3 regions of the Brassicibacter mesophilus genome follow, and region 1 is predicted to be linked to each of the others. Evidence: riboswitches for the same ligand, from Rfam matches in the RefSeq annotation. Region 1 holds a riboswitch; each other region holds the start of a gene.

Region 1 (4,372 bases):
GCTTCCTATGATACCATCTCTTTTTTTCTTAGCATATCTAGTATAGTCAGCAATTAATGGCAGCCATGAAAGAGGCATTATTACATTAAGCTCAATAGCAGTTCCAAAAGTCATATTTCCAGCAGGTATTTTAGTAAATAATTCACTATTTCTAAATACAACAGTACTTAGTACAATGGTTAGTATAAATAGAAGGGAAACAGCTATAAGATTAAGCTTTTTCCAGCCTTTTTTACCTATTACTATCCAAAAGCATATTAGAGCACCTATTAGTAAACTCCATACAGTTATATTGTCAAATGACCACAGAATTTTAGTTATTTGATTTACTGATCTTGCTCCTGATATTATCATTACTGCAGTCCAACCGATTAGCTGCATCACATTCAAAATAGAGAATAAATATGAGCCATATAAACCAAATGATATTCTAGTAGACATTATAGATGGCAGCTTCTCTTTTATCCCAATGACTCCACCTAATATCAGAATAGTTGTACCAATTAAATGGCCAATAAGAATTGCAATCAAACCATTTTTGAATCCTATTGGGGCTAATAGTCCACCAGTAAGAATTTCAGCTATTGATATAGATGCACCAAACCAAAGCATAAAAAAACTTATTAATGAGAGGTTACTGTTTTCTGTATTATTCATTTATTACACCAGCCCTTTTGTATAAAGTATAAAAATGATTTGTAGGGCCAACGCCTTTGCCTAGAGATAATGAATGCTTTATTGCTGTAGTTATATAATCTTTAGCATTAGCAACTGATATTTCTATTGAATAGTCTTTAGCAAGATTTGAAGCAATGGCTGATGATAAAGTGCATCCAGTACCATGAGTATTTTTTGTATTTATTCTTTCTGTTTTAAAATATTTGAATTCAGTGCCCTTATATAGAACATCAGTAGCATCATTTTCCATGTGGCCGCCCTTTATAAGTACATTTTTTGCCCCTAATGCATGTATTTTTATGGCAGCTTCTTGCATTTGCTCTAAATTGCTTATACTCATCCCAGATATAACTTCAGCTTCTGGAATATTTGGCGTAGCTATTGTAGCTAAAGGTAAAAGTTCACTTATCAGAGTTTCTTTTGCTTCCGGTACAAGCAAATCATATCCACTTTTTGAAATCATAACAGGGTCTAGTACAATATTTTGAGGATTGTATTTCTTTAGCTTTCTTGCTATAGCCTTTATAGTATCTATCTGTGAAACCATTCCAATTTTTAAAGCATGTACTTCGATATCATCAAATATTGCATCAATCTGTCTTTCAATCATATCTACGGAAATATCTTGTACCCCAAAAACTCCTTGAGTATTTTGAGCTGTAATAGCAGTTATTACACTCATTCCAAAAACACCGTGAGCAGAGAAGGTTTTTAAATCTGCTTGTATTCCAGCTCCGCCACTACTATCTGAACCAGCTATAGTTAATACATTTCTCATTATGAGCACCTCTTTTTATATATTTTTAAGTATTTTACTTGAATCTAAAGCTTTTAATAGGCCGTAACCAATTATTGTACCTCCAATTGTACTTACCATGAAAGGCAATACGAAGAATAATATTGCTACATCTTTACCCATGAATAGCTTTGCTACTGGATATGCAGCTAATGCACCTAAAAAACCAGTTCCCAATACTTCACCTAATGAAGCTATTGATTGTTTGCCAGTTTTTTTGTATAAGAAACCAGCTAAAAGTGCACCAATCATACTACCCGGAAAAGCTAGCAAAGAGCCCGTACCAAGAATATTTCTAAGTAATGAAGTTAAAAATGCATTGGCAACTGCATACCAAGGTCCTAGAATTACTGCAGATAGTATATTGATAGTGTGTTGTATAGGGAAACATTTTGCCACACCAACAGGAATATAAAATATATGACCCGTTAATGTACCGAGTGCTATGAGAAGAGCAGATAAGGTAAGCTTTTTTGTCTTCATAAACATCCCTCCCTTCAAAAAAATATTTGTACTAGAGGATGTTGGGATAAATAAAAAAGCATAAACCCCAGAATAAGGATTTATGCTTAAACTTAAACATAAATATATAACTTTCCTACGCTGGCATTATCCAGATCAGGTTGAGGGTCAAAGACTTTATAGGGTCTTTATCTCAGCTGGCCTTTCCAGCCCCCCTAGTACATAATCGCGTTTTCAATTTTCATAACAATATTAACACATATATCAGTATTGTTCAATAATAAAAATTCTTTTATTGACTGATATATAATGTACATTAATAGTATTGTTCGAATAATAGAAATGTTATATAATTATAGTATTAGGTTATAAGGAGGTGTAAAGATTGAACTTTAAGTGTATGGTTGGTATTTTGGACTATTTGTATACAGTTAAGTCTATAACACATGTTGTTAGGTATACAAGGGAGGAGTGTGTCCAAAAACAAATATTATGTCAACCACGTACTAGTGAAATCTTTACATAGGCTTGTTGTTCAGTAAACATATATACTAATATATATCGTTATTGCATAATATTATTTTTGATATATGGCCCTAAGTAAATTTTACTTAGGGGTTTTTGTATGCATTCTTGGTGGGAGGGAGTAAATATAATTAGAGATTAAGAATAAAAAACTATGATTTATGAATTAGGAGAGATAAAGTATGGATTATATAAATAGATTAAAAAGCAATATTAATAAGAACTATGTATTTGTTTTATTAAAAAATTTGGATTTAACTCAGGGTATTTGGATGATATATTTAGCGACAAAAGGAATGTCATTAGTACAACTAGGGATGCTTGAAGGTATTTTTCATGTTACTTCATTCTTGATGGAGGTTCCAACTGGGCTTGTAGCAGATATTTATGGGAGGAAAACTAGTCGTATTTGTGGAAGACTATTTTCTCTAATTAGCATAGCACTAATGATATTTTCAGATGGGTTCTATTTGTTTGCATTATCATTTGTTTTTTCTGCACTTTCATATAATCTTGAGTCAGGTGCTGGAGATGCGCTGATATATGATTCACTAAAAGAAGTAGATGAAGAAGAAAAATATATGAAAGTGGCTGGTAAGCAGGAGGTATTTTTTCAGTTTGGAAAGGTGGTTGCTTATATTGTAGGTGGTTATTTAGCTACTAAAAGCTACTATTTCGCATTTTCAGTGACTGCATTTTTTATTATAGTAACAATTATTCAAGCTTTTTCATTTACTGAGCCTGATATTGAGCTTGGGCATAAGCATGAGGATACTATTGCTACAATACTAAAAAAACAAGTTACAGATAGTCTTAAAGCAATAAAGGAAAATAAAAAAGTAGGTTTTTTTATAATCTTTACAGAGATTATATTAGCTTTTGGAACAAGTTTATTTTTCTACCTTCAGAATTATTTAAAAGACAGTGGATACACTGAGTTAAACATAGGAATAATGTTTGCAGCATCTTCATTGATTGAAGCATTTATTGCTTCACAAGCTTTCAGAATTGAAGGATTTATAAAAGAAAAAGGGATACTGCTTTTTATGCCTATATTGTGTATGGGTTGTGTTTGGGGAATTGCTTTGAGTGGGTATCCTTCAGTATTCTTTATACTTATGATGGCGGTAGAAGGGTTAATTTATGTTGCAATGAGTGATTATATAAATAAGCTTATTCCTAGTAAAAACAGAGCGACTATATTATCTCTTTCTAGTATGGTTTTTAGTTTCTTCATGATATTTATTTTTCCCATGATAGGTAAAATTGGTGATATATACTCATTAAATATTGCATTTAGATTTCTAGCAGTAATTGGCTCAATATTAGCTGTATCAAATTTTTTATTAGTGCTAAAACTAGAAAATAGAAAGCAGCCAGTAGATATATAAAATAAGTGGTCCATATGGACCACTTATTTTATATATTTTTCTTCTAGCTTATTTACTAGTTCAATATACTTTTTCTTTACTTCAATATGCTGTTTAGTTTCTTCAAAGGTTTCAAACTGCCTATCAAGCTTTTTAAGAGTCTCTTTTTTAAGGTTATTGCTTGCAAATTTGTATATCATATTATCTTCTTTGTCTATATGCTTATTAAGAAGATTTGCGTATCCAACTGCATTTGCTATTATGTCAATTGTTGCTTCATTATTACCAGCTTGATGAGCTTTAAGTGCAGCTTCAAGCTCTCTAACAAAGCTCCTACCATAGTCATGCTCAATGAACATTCCCTGAATAGGTCCTTTTCCTATCTTTTCAGATAACTCAGCATCCATGTCTTTAAACAGCATATCTTCTTCCTTACCATGATGATATTTATCAGCATAGTTTCTTATGAAATCAATTATGGAATAAAGATCATCATAAGGAATTTCTATTCCTTCAACTATACTTAGGCATATTTTTCTTA
Region 2 (4,372 bases), on a different contig from region 1:
TTCATCAGAATTACTATAAGGATTTCTATTTAGTTCGCTTTTAGCTTTTACAAACTTTTTATAAAGAGTCATATCATTTTCAATCATCTTATCAATTATCTGTTCAACAACTGTATTACTTTCACATGAAATATCAATATTATCAATATGCTTATCTATTGCTTTAGGTGTATTTAAACCTGCACTTTTTAAAAATTTGAAAAGTAAATCTGCTCTACCCATTACTATATCTTCAATATCATTTATTTGGTTTTTAGAAGATATCCTGCCATAAATAAAGGAAGCTAGTTCATAGTGACTGCTAAATGCAACTTCATTTTGAGTCACTCTTTCTTTTACTGCTTTATATAGTCTCTTTAAGCCTAATTCTCCAGCTAGTATCAATCCATTTAATTCATCTAATATTTCATATTCATCTATGGAAAGTTCTCCATTTAAAGGTTTATATACGAGGTCATGTTCAACTTCAGACCACGCATGCATTAGAACAGATGCTACTTGTATTTCAACATTAGCTTGACAATATTTTGCTTCATCTTGTTCAATTTGAGTAGCCTTTAGATTGATCCTGTAATGAGTCGCATGGTATCCAGAAAACATTTTTTGATATTTAGGACCAAATGAATTACCCTCAGATATTTTATTCCCACTGTTTTGTGGAAATTTTTTTATTTCTTTAACTTTAAACTTTGACTTTATAAACCTTTCTATCTTTTCCTTATCACTTGGGAAATATAAAGCTATCCTTACGCCAGCTAAATCTACTATATCTGAATATATGTCATCTACGCATTCATACTTTTTACTTTGACTTCTTTTGATAAGCTTATCTTTTAGGCGGTCTACTCTTTTGACTCTATATGTTACAATAGCTCTTATTCCAGCTTTTTCAAGCTCGTTTTCACATATCTGTGCACAAATTCTTGCGGTTCTTTCATAAAAATCTATTTCTCTAACATACTGATTAATAAACTTTTCAACTACATCCATTGCTATTCCTCCTATAAGATTGCTGCAATTATAAAGCTATAACAATAATTATACCTTATACTATTAAAACAGACAAATGTATTAAACAATATAAAAAAACTCCTTCTATTCATTAATTAAAATGTACGAAGGAGTTTTTTATATTATATTATATTATATTAAGTATTCTAGATATCCACTTTTTTACCAGAGATGACACTATTTATGTTCTTTACAGCACACATCTTTCCACACATAGTACACGTACTTCCATCATGTGATGAGTTTTTTCTATAATCTTTTGCTTTTCCAGAATTTAAAGCCAGATTAAACATTTCATTCCAATCAAGAGCAGCTCTTGCTTCACTCATTTTTCTATCCCAATCTGCTGCTCCAGGAATGCCCTTAGCTATATCTGCTGCATGAGCTGCAATTTTTGCTGCAATAATTCCTTGTTTCATATCTTCTAGCGTTGGAAGTCTTAGATGTTCTGCTGGCGTTACATAACATAAGAAATCTGCACCTGTAGAGGCAGCTATTGCTCCACCAATAGCCGAAGTTATATGGTCATATCCAGGAGCTATATCTGTTACTATGGGCCCAAGAACATAAAAAGGAGCACCGTGGCATAACTTTTTCTGTAGCTTCATATTAGCCTCTATTTCATTTATAGGCATATGTCCTGGTCCTTCGATAATGATCTGTACATCTTTATTCCATGCCATTTTTGTTAGCTCCCCAAGTGTAATAAGCTCTTCAATTTGAGAAGCATCAGTAGAGTCTGCTATAGACCCTGGTCTACATGCATCTCCTAAACTTATTGTAACATCATGCTTTCTACATATTTCTAACAATCTATCATAATGCTCATAGAATGGATTTTCATTGCCTGTAATTTCCATCCAAGCATATAATAAAGAACCTCCACGAGAAACAATATTAGTAAGTCTTGGATTTACTTTAAATCTCTCAACTGCTCTTTTATTTAAGCCAACATGAATAGTAAGAAAATCTACACCTTCTTCAGCATGAGCTTCAACTACTTTAAAAAATTCATCAGCTGTAATATCAGCCAGTTCTTTTCCTAAAAACCCTATAGCATCATACATTGGAACTGTACCTATCATTGCAGGCGAAAATTCTATAAGCTTACGTCTAAAATCTTTAGTATCTCCATATGAACTTAAGTCCATAATTGCTTCTGCTCCCATTTCTATAGCCACTTTTACCTTTTCAAGTTCATCTTCATAATTTATACAATCTTTTGATATACCAAGGTTAACATTAATTTTTGTTTTTAATCCCTTTCCAACACCCTTTGGCTTTAGAGATTTGTGGTTTTTGTTAGCAGGAATTACGACTTGTCCAGTTGCTACAAGTTTTATTAAATCCTCAACTCTTATATTTTCCTCTAATGCTACTGCCTGTAATTCTTTAGTTACAATACCTTTTTTTGCAGCTTCCATCTGTGTTGACCATTCCATAATATTCCTCCATTCGTTTATGAATTATTAATAGTGCGCAAAAAAATACAGCACCAAAAAATTTGGCACTGAGGGGCTAATTGCAGGCAAAAAAGGACTTACCAGCATGGATAAGCCCTATCATTCTTAGAATATTGCTTTCCCTACGGCGGTATTAACCGCGTCAGGTTCAATGGGTTAAGGATTCTTTCCTCTCTCAGCCTATCGGCACCCCCAGCACCAAGTATATATTTTAAACTTATTATATCATAATACTTTGCTAAGTCAACATACAACATAGATATATAATCTGATACTTTCTGCTTATTCTACCAATAGATTTGGAACAGTATAGTATCCATGTAGCCCAGATATTATACTATTTTTACCTATTCTAGTATATAATCCAGCTAGTTTTTCGTTATACATAAACAATCCTATTATATGCCCAAATTTACTTACTTTAAGCTCATCTTTTTCGAGCTCAATAAAGTCTCTAGTATATGGTATGCAAAATTCCTGCAATAGATAGTCATTATTCCAGCATTGATCTAGTTTTTCTTTCCACTGGTTTTGTGTGAAGTCTCTTCCAGCATACACGCCTTTAGAAGCATATAAATCTACTGGCTTAATAATGTATTTATCTTTGTTGTTTAATGCTTCTTCATATATTATCTTATTCCCACTAAGTTCTTTAGTATAAGGGATATGAGCTTTAATATATTTCTTTTCTTCATCCGTGAATAATTCTTGTGTATCTTCATCGTGAAGAATCTTAAATATTATCTTATTATGCATTATCTGTGATTTAACTGGACCAATTACACAAACAGCTTTATCTCTATATGCATTTATTAAGTCCTGTATTTCTTCGCTTCGCTCTATAAGCTCTCTAGTTACAATTCTTCTATAGATCAAATCAATCTTCATGTCATTAAAGAACAATTCACTACCATCATACCGTAATTCTCTAGGATCTACAATTTCTGTTCTATATCCACGTTCAATATATGCCTTTTTAAATTCTTCAAATTCAGCTGGAGTTCCACTCTCTTCAAAATCTACAATGGCCACATTAGGTTTTTCTATTTTATCATTAAACCTCTTAAAAGTTTCAATACTTTCATCAACCCACTTATATATGAGCTCAAAATAACTTAGTCTATATTTTTTTTGCATCCTTTTTGCTGGCTCTGCCTCTAAAAGTATTCTAGCAATTGTATTATCTTCATTCATAGCTGATGATCCATCAGTATTGAGTTCACAAAACTTGAACTCCTCTCCTCCTCCATAAAAGATATCAAATCTTCCAATAGGGACGTTAATATCATACCCGTGATCAACTAGTATAAGCTCTTCTAAAAGTTTAGGATACCCAAATTTCAATCTAAACTCAGATGATTCCTTGTATTTGTCAACTACTTTATTTGTTATTGACATTAAAGTTCGTCCGATATTTTCAAATGTTTCTATGTCCTGCTTAGTAAAAATCATTGGTTGATATAAAAATGGAATTGGCTTTCCTTTATATTTTGCATTAGAGTTCGCAACCTTCTCTACTGTTTTTTTATAGTCCTCAAGAAAGTTATTATCATCATTTTTAACTATTTCAATATACTCGTTAGTGAGTTTTATTGCATCCACAGCTCATCACCTCTATCAAGTTTATTATTTATAAAACACCACTTAAGCGCTTCTTTTTTACCTAATTCAAGCCTCTGTTTAGTGATTTGTGAAGGAACTTTTCTACTATTAATCATGTCTTCTAAAGGCATTAAATACTCTTTTTCTATGTCACTAAGCTTGTCTTTTGAAATAGCTATAAGCCATTTACCAACTTCATACACTGATTTATCTTTTATATTAGTATATAATCCTTTTTCAACAATATCTTTTTTAGCTGCATTAATGTCATCAATATTCAAAGTTTTAACGTATTC
Region 3 (4,372 bases), on a different contig from region 1:
CAGCATCCACAACCCCAGCTTGTTTAAGTACAGCCAGCATTTCAGGTGTCTTTTGTAAAGTTTCTTCTCCATGCTTTATAACTTTTTTCAAGAATTCAACTATGTCCATTTCATTCTTGGCAATTTCGAAAGATGCTTCTGCACACTCTCTCGCCACTGTTAGTATAGTACCTTCTATAGGCTTCATTACTGCTTTATATGCAGTGTCAGAACCCGATTTGAAAGCAGCAGCAATAACCTTCGTATCTATTTTTTTTACATCCTTTAAGCCTCTTGAAAATCCTCTGAATAGTTGAGAAAGAATAACACCTGAGTTACCTCTAGCCCCCATGAGAGATCCGTTCGCAGCTGCTGATGCAACTTTTTCTATGCTATTTGTTTCAAGATTTTTTATTTGTTTTATTGCCGACTGCATCGTTAGAGACATATTTGTTCCTGTGTCTCCATCTGGTACTGGAAAAACATTTAATGCATTAACAGCTTCCTTATTTTTTTCTAGTGAATTTGCAGCGCCAATAAATAATTTCTTTAATATAATCCCATCTATATATTCAATTTTCAAAATTAGTACCTCCTTAACCTACTTTTGTACCCTTACTCCTTGTACGTTTATATTAACTCTTTCAACTTTTAAACCAGTAAGGTTTTCAATATTATATTTTACTTTCTCAATTATATTATTGGCAACAACAGATATTCTTGTTCCAAACTGAACTACAATATATAAATCAATTACTATTTTGTCACCTTCAGTATGTACTTTTACACCTTTTGTTAAGTGCTCTTTTCTTAATAATTCAACTAGTCCATCTGTTGCGTTTCGACTTGACATTCCAACTAGCCCATAACATTCCATAGCCGATAATCCCGCAATGATCTCTAGAACGTTATCGTCAATATTTATAGCGCCATATTTATTGTTCAATTTACCTGGCATTAGCAGTCCTCCTTTTTAGAATAATAAATTAGTGTAAGGATTATAATTATATTCTACATTATAATCCTATTATCTTCAACTTTATAATATCTATAATGATTTTTAGTATATTATTATCTTTATATTGCAAAATTAAACTTAGATGTGTTACAATAGAGTGTGTTGACTTAATGATTATAAATATTGGAAATTATGCAATTTAAGAAGTTGAGGAGGTGTTCGATGTGGCAAAATTCTGTGAAGTATGTGGAAAGGGTAAAGTTTCTGGACATTTAGTAACTTTCTCTAACCGTAAAAGTAATAGAACTTGGTCTCCAAATGTACGTAGAATAAAAGCTATTGTTAATGGAGCTCCTAAGAGAATATATGTTTGTACAAGATGTATAAGATCTGGTAATGTAGAAAGAGCGTTATAAAAGTAGGCTTCCTATGAATTGGAAGCCTGTTTTCTTTTTTTTCGCAATAATATCCTGCTAATTGCTCTAGGGAGCTTTATAACTAGTATTTTCACTTCATTCCCTCCCCTATTTTAAAAAATCATTTATAAGCTATAGCATTTTAAATAGTAACCAACCTAAGCAAACAAGTAAAATCCCTAATAAAAATATCCATAATGAAACAGGGACAACTTGTATTATGATTATTACTCCAACAACAGCTAAAATAATTCCTAATGTCTTTTTGAAATTATATCTAGATGGACATCTCCTAAATTTAAATTTCCTCATATACAACACCTCTCTAAAGGCTACTATAATACATATTATTCTCTAGCCAATAAAATGTTACAAAAAAATCGGCTTTTCAGCCGATTTCTAGAATCAATCCTTTGACTTTATAATAATAAACAAACCATCTTCTATATATACATCACCTTTATCTTTAACCAAGCTATTGCTAATACCATAGCTTGAACCTAATTTAAAGTGCTCTTCATAGGTCTCATATTCAAACCCTTTTAATGTCACTTTATTTTCATTCACTGTAAGAGGTATTAAAGATACATATGGATATATCCCTTTTTCAATTTGTCCACTTTTATCTATTATAGATATTTCATTATGGGAATCAATTATTTTTGCTTTTATATTATTTTTTAATAATTTATAAAGAAGCATTATATTAGCTAAAGTATGATCTAATCTTGTTCCTGTAACTCCTAGTAAGATGATCTCAGTCGATCCATGCTCTATGGCATAATCAACCGCTAATTCAGTGTCAGTTTTATCCTTTTTTACAGGATGTTTATATAGTTTTATATTCATATTTTCATAAGTCTTTAATACATCTTTAGGAATCGAATCCATATCTCCTACAATAACATCTGGAATAATACCAGTATTTATTATATGCTTTGCTCCTCCGTCAGCACATATTATCATATCAGAATTATTGGCTATTATATTATTAATATCAATACTTTCAAAGTTTCCATTAGAAATTATAACAGATCTCATATAATCACTCTCTTTATGCTATTTCTTTTCTTAAGGTTTTCCATAATAATAATATTATTATTATGGAAACAATTAATTCTATACTTAAATAGCCACCATTGTATAAAATTGAATATATCCAAGGGTTTTGATCTCCAGCAAATTCTTTGAAAAATACAACTCCTGATAAAACATGTGCAATCATTCTTCCTAATACTGCAACAAAAACCCCAAGTACTACTGATACATATTCAAGTTTACCGCTACCTGCTTTTTTTATAACAAAGTATCTAAATAACCCAGCAACACCTAATACACTAAAAGCTACTGGATAGTCTAAAAAAAACTGTACAGGGTGAACAATATAAGGATCTATTATTGCTTGAATAATCCCGTATACTAATCCAGCAAATAAACCACGTAAAGTTCCCCAACGTAATGCAATTATAATTATTGGTATCATACTTCCAGCTGTAACCGAACCTCCGAAAGGTGCTTCATATACTTTGATCATACTCAAAATTGAAGCAAGAGCTATCATTACTCCGCTCTCAGTCAAAAATCTCACATTATTCTTATTATTCATATAAATACCCCTCCACGTGTTTTTTTGAATATCCCCTAGAGAGGTTCTACTAGCAATTTCAAAAGAAATATTTAGTAAAATTAAAACATTATCAAATAGGGTAATGTTTTAGTAGTTTACATAAATAACCACTTCCCTACGCTAGTACTAACTAGATCAGGTTATAGGGTCGAAACAAATTAGTCTCCTCTCAGCCATGTAGCTCCCCTAGTGAAATACTCATATTTATCTTTCATATTAATTATAACATCATTTTAGTCGTTGTAAAGTTATATGTTCTTAAATTTATTAGTTGCTTCAATTATATTATCAGCACCAAATATAGCTGATCCTGCAACAGCAATTGTTGCACCATATCCAATAACCTCTTTAATGTTGTCTAGCTTAATTCCACCATCTACTTCAATATCAATATTTAACCCTAGTCTATCAATTAACTTCCTTAGCTCAAGTATCTTGTCTCCCATTTGTTTAATAAATGACTGTCCTCCAAACCCTGGATTTACAGTCATGATTAATACCATGTCTATATCATTTAATATATATTTAATGGTATCCAAGGAGGTTGAAGGATTAAGTGCAACTCCTGCTTTTACACCACAAGCTTTTATCTGTTGAATCGTTCTGTGCAAATGAACAGATGCTTCTTGGTGTACTGTTATAATATCTGCACCAGCTTTGGCAAATTCTTCTATATATCGTTCTGGTTTTTCAATCATTAAGTGTATATCAAAAGGTAATTTTGTTATATTTCTTAATTTTTTAATAACAGGTGGTCCAAATGTAATATTAGGTACAAAATGTCCATCCATAACATCAAGATGTACTATGTCAGCTCCACCTTTTTCTATTTGCTCAATTTGTTCTGCTAACCTACTAAAATCAGCTGATAGTATTGAGGGCGCAATTTTTATCATATTAATACCTCCTGTTATCTCTTATTTCATGTAAAAAGTTTAAATAATTATTGTATCTAGACTCACTAATGTCTCCATTTGAAACAGCAGATTTTACTGCACAATTTGGTTCCTTATAGTGCTTGCACCCAGTAAATTTACATAGGTGTTTAAGTTCATTAATCTCATCGAAATAACCTTCAAGATCTTCTTCATTTAAAAAATCCAAATCTAGTGAACTAAACCCTGGAGTGTCAACTACCCATCCTCCGATTTCTAATTCAATTAATTCAACATGTCTTGTAGTATGTTTACCTCTATTAGTTTTATGACTTATTTCACCAGTTTGCAGTTTTAAATCAGCTTGAATGTTATTGAGTAAAGTAGATTTACCTACTCCTGAAGGACCAGCAAAGACAGTTATTTTATCTTTTAGCAACTCCCTTAATTCTGGTATCCCCGTTTTATTTTTGCAGCTAGTTACTATAATATCGATCCCTGCTTTTTTATAAATATT

Evidence for each region. A riboswitch is a leader RNA that binds a small molecule or an ion and turns the genes downstream of it on or off. The one in region 1 is predicted to bind thiamine pyrophosphate.
Region 2: another riboswitch for thiamine pyrophosphate. It lies ahead of thiC (phosphomethylpyrimidine synthase ThiC); the one in region 1 lies ahead of thiW (energy coupling factor transporter S component ThiW).
Region 3: another riboswitch for thiamine pyrophosphate. It lies ahead of thiT (energy-coupled thiamine transporter ThiT); the one in region 1 lies ahead of thiW (energy coupling factor transporter S component ThiW).

The regions. Positions count from the first base shown of each region.
Region 1 is NZ_JBNPXI010000015.1:64,083-68,454, forward strand. Features, by position in the region: gene cytX (putative hydroxymethylpyrimidine transporter CytX) at 1-657, opposite strand, end outside; gene thiD (bifunctional hydroxymethylpyrimidine kinase/phosphomethylpyrimidine kinase) at 650-1,456, opposite strand; gene thiW (energy coupling factor transporter S component ThiW) at 1,472-1,957, opposite strand; TPP riboswitch at 2,053-2,163, opposite strand; gene HNR33_RS15075 (MFS transporter) at 2,644-3,852, shown strand; gene HNR33_RS15080 (hemerythrin domain-containing protein) at 3,876-4,372, opposite strand, start outside.
Region 2 is NZ_JBNPXI010000029.1:13,987-18,358, forward strand. Features, by position in the region: gene HNR33_RS20165 (hypothetical protein) at 1-990, opposite strand, end outside; gene thiC (phosphomethylpyrimidine synthase ThiC) at 1,158-2,453, opposite strand; TPP riboswitch at 2,576-2,678, opposite strand; gene HNR33_RS20175 (glutathionylspermidine synthase family protein) at 2,757-4,076, opposite strand; gene HNR33_RS20180 (glutamate--cysteine ligase) at 4,064-4,372, opposite strand, start outside.
Region 3 is NZ_JBNPXI010000002.1:396,316-400,687, forward strand. Features, by position in the region: gene HNR33_RS04580 (DAK2 domain-containing protein) at 1-562, opposite strand, end outside; gene HNR33_RS04585 (Asp23/Gls24 family envelope stress response protein) at 581-937, opposite strand; gene rpmB (50S ribosomal protein L28) at 1,162-1,353, shown strand; gene HNR33_RS04595 (hypothetical protein) at 1,486-1,665, opposite strand; gene HNR33_RS04600 (thiamine diphosphokinase) at 1,759-2,394, opposite strand; gene thiT (energy-coupled thiamine transporter ThiT) at 2,408-2,959, opposite strand; TPP riboswitch at 3,076-3,178, opposite strand; gene rpe (ribulose-phosphate 3-epimerase) at 3,229-3,876, opposite strand; gene rsgA (ribosome small subunit-dependent GTPase A) at 3,878-4,372, opposite strand, start outside.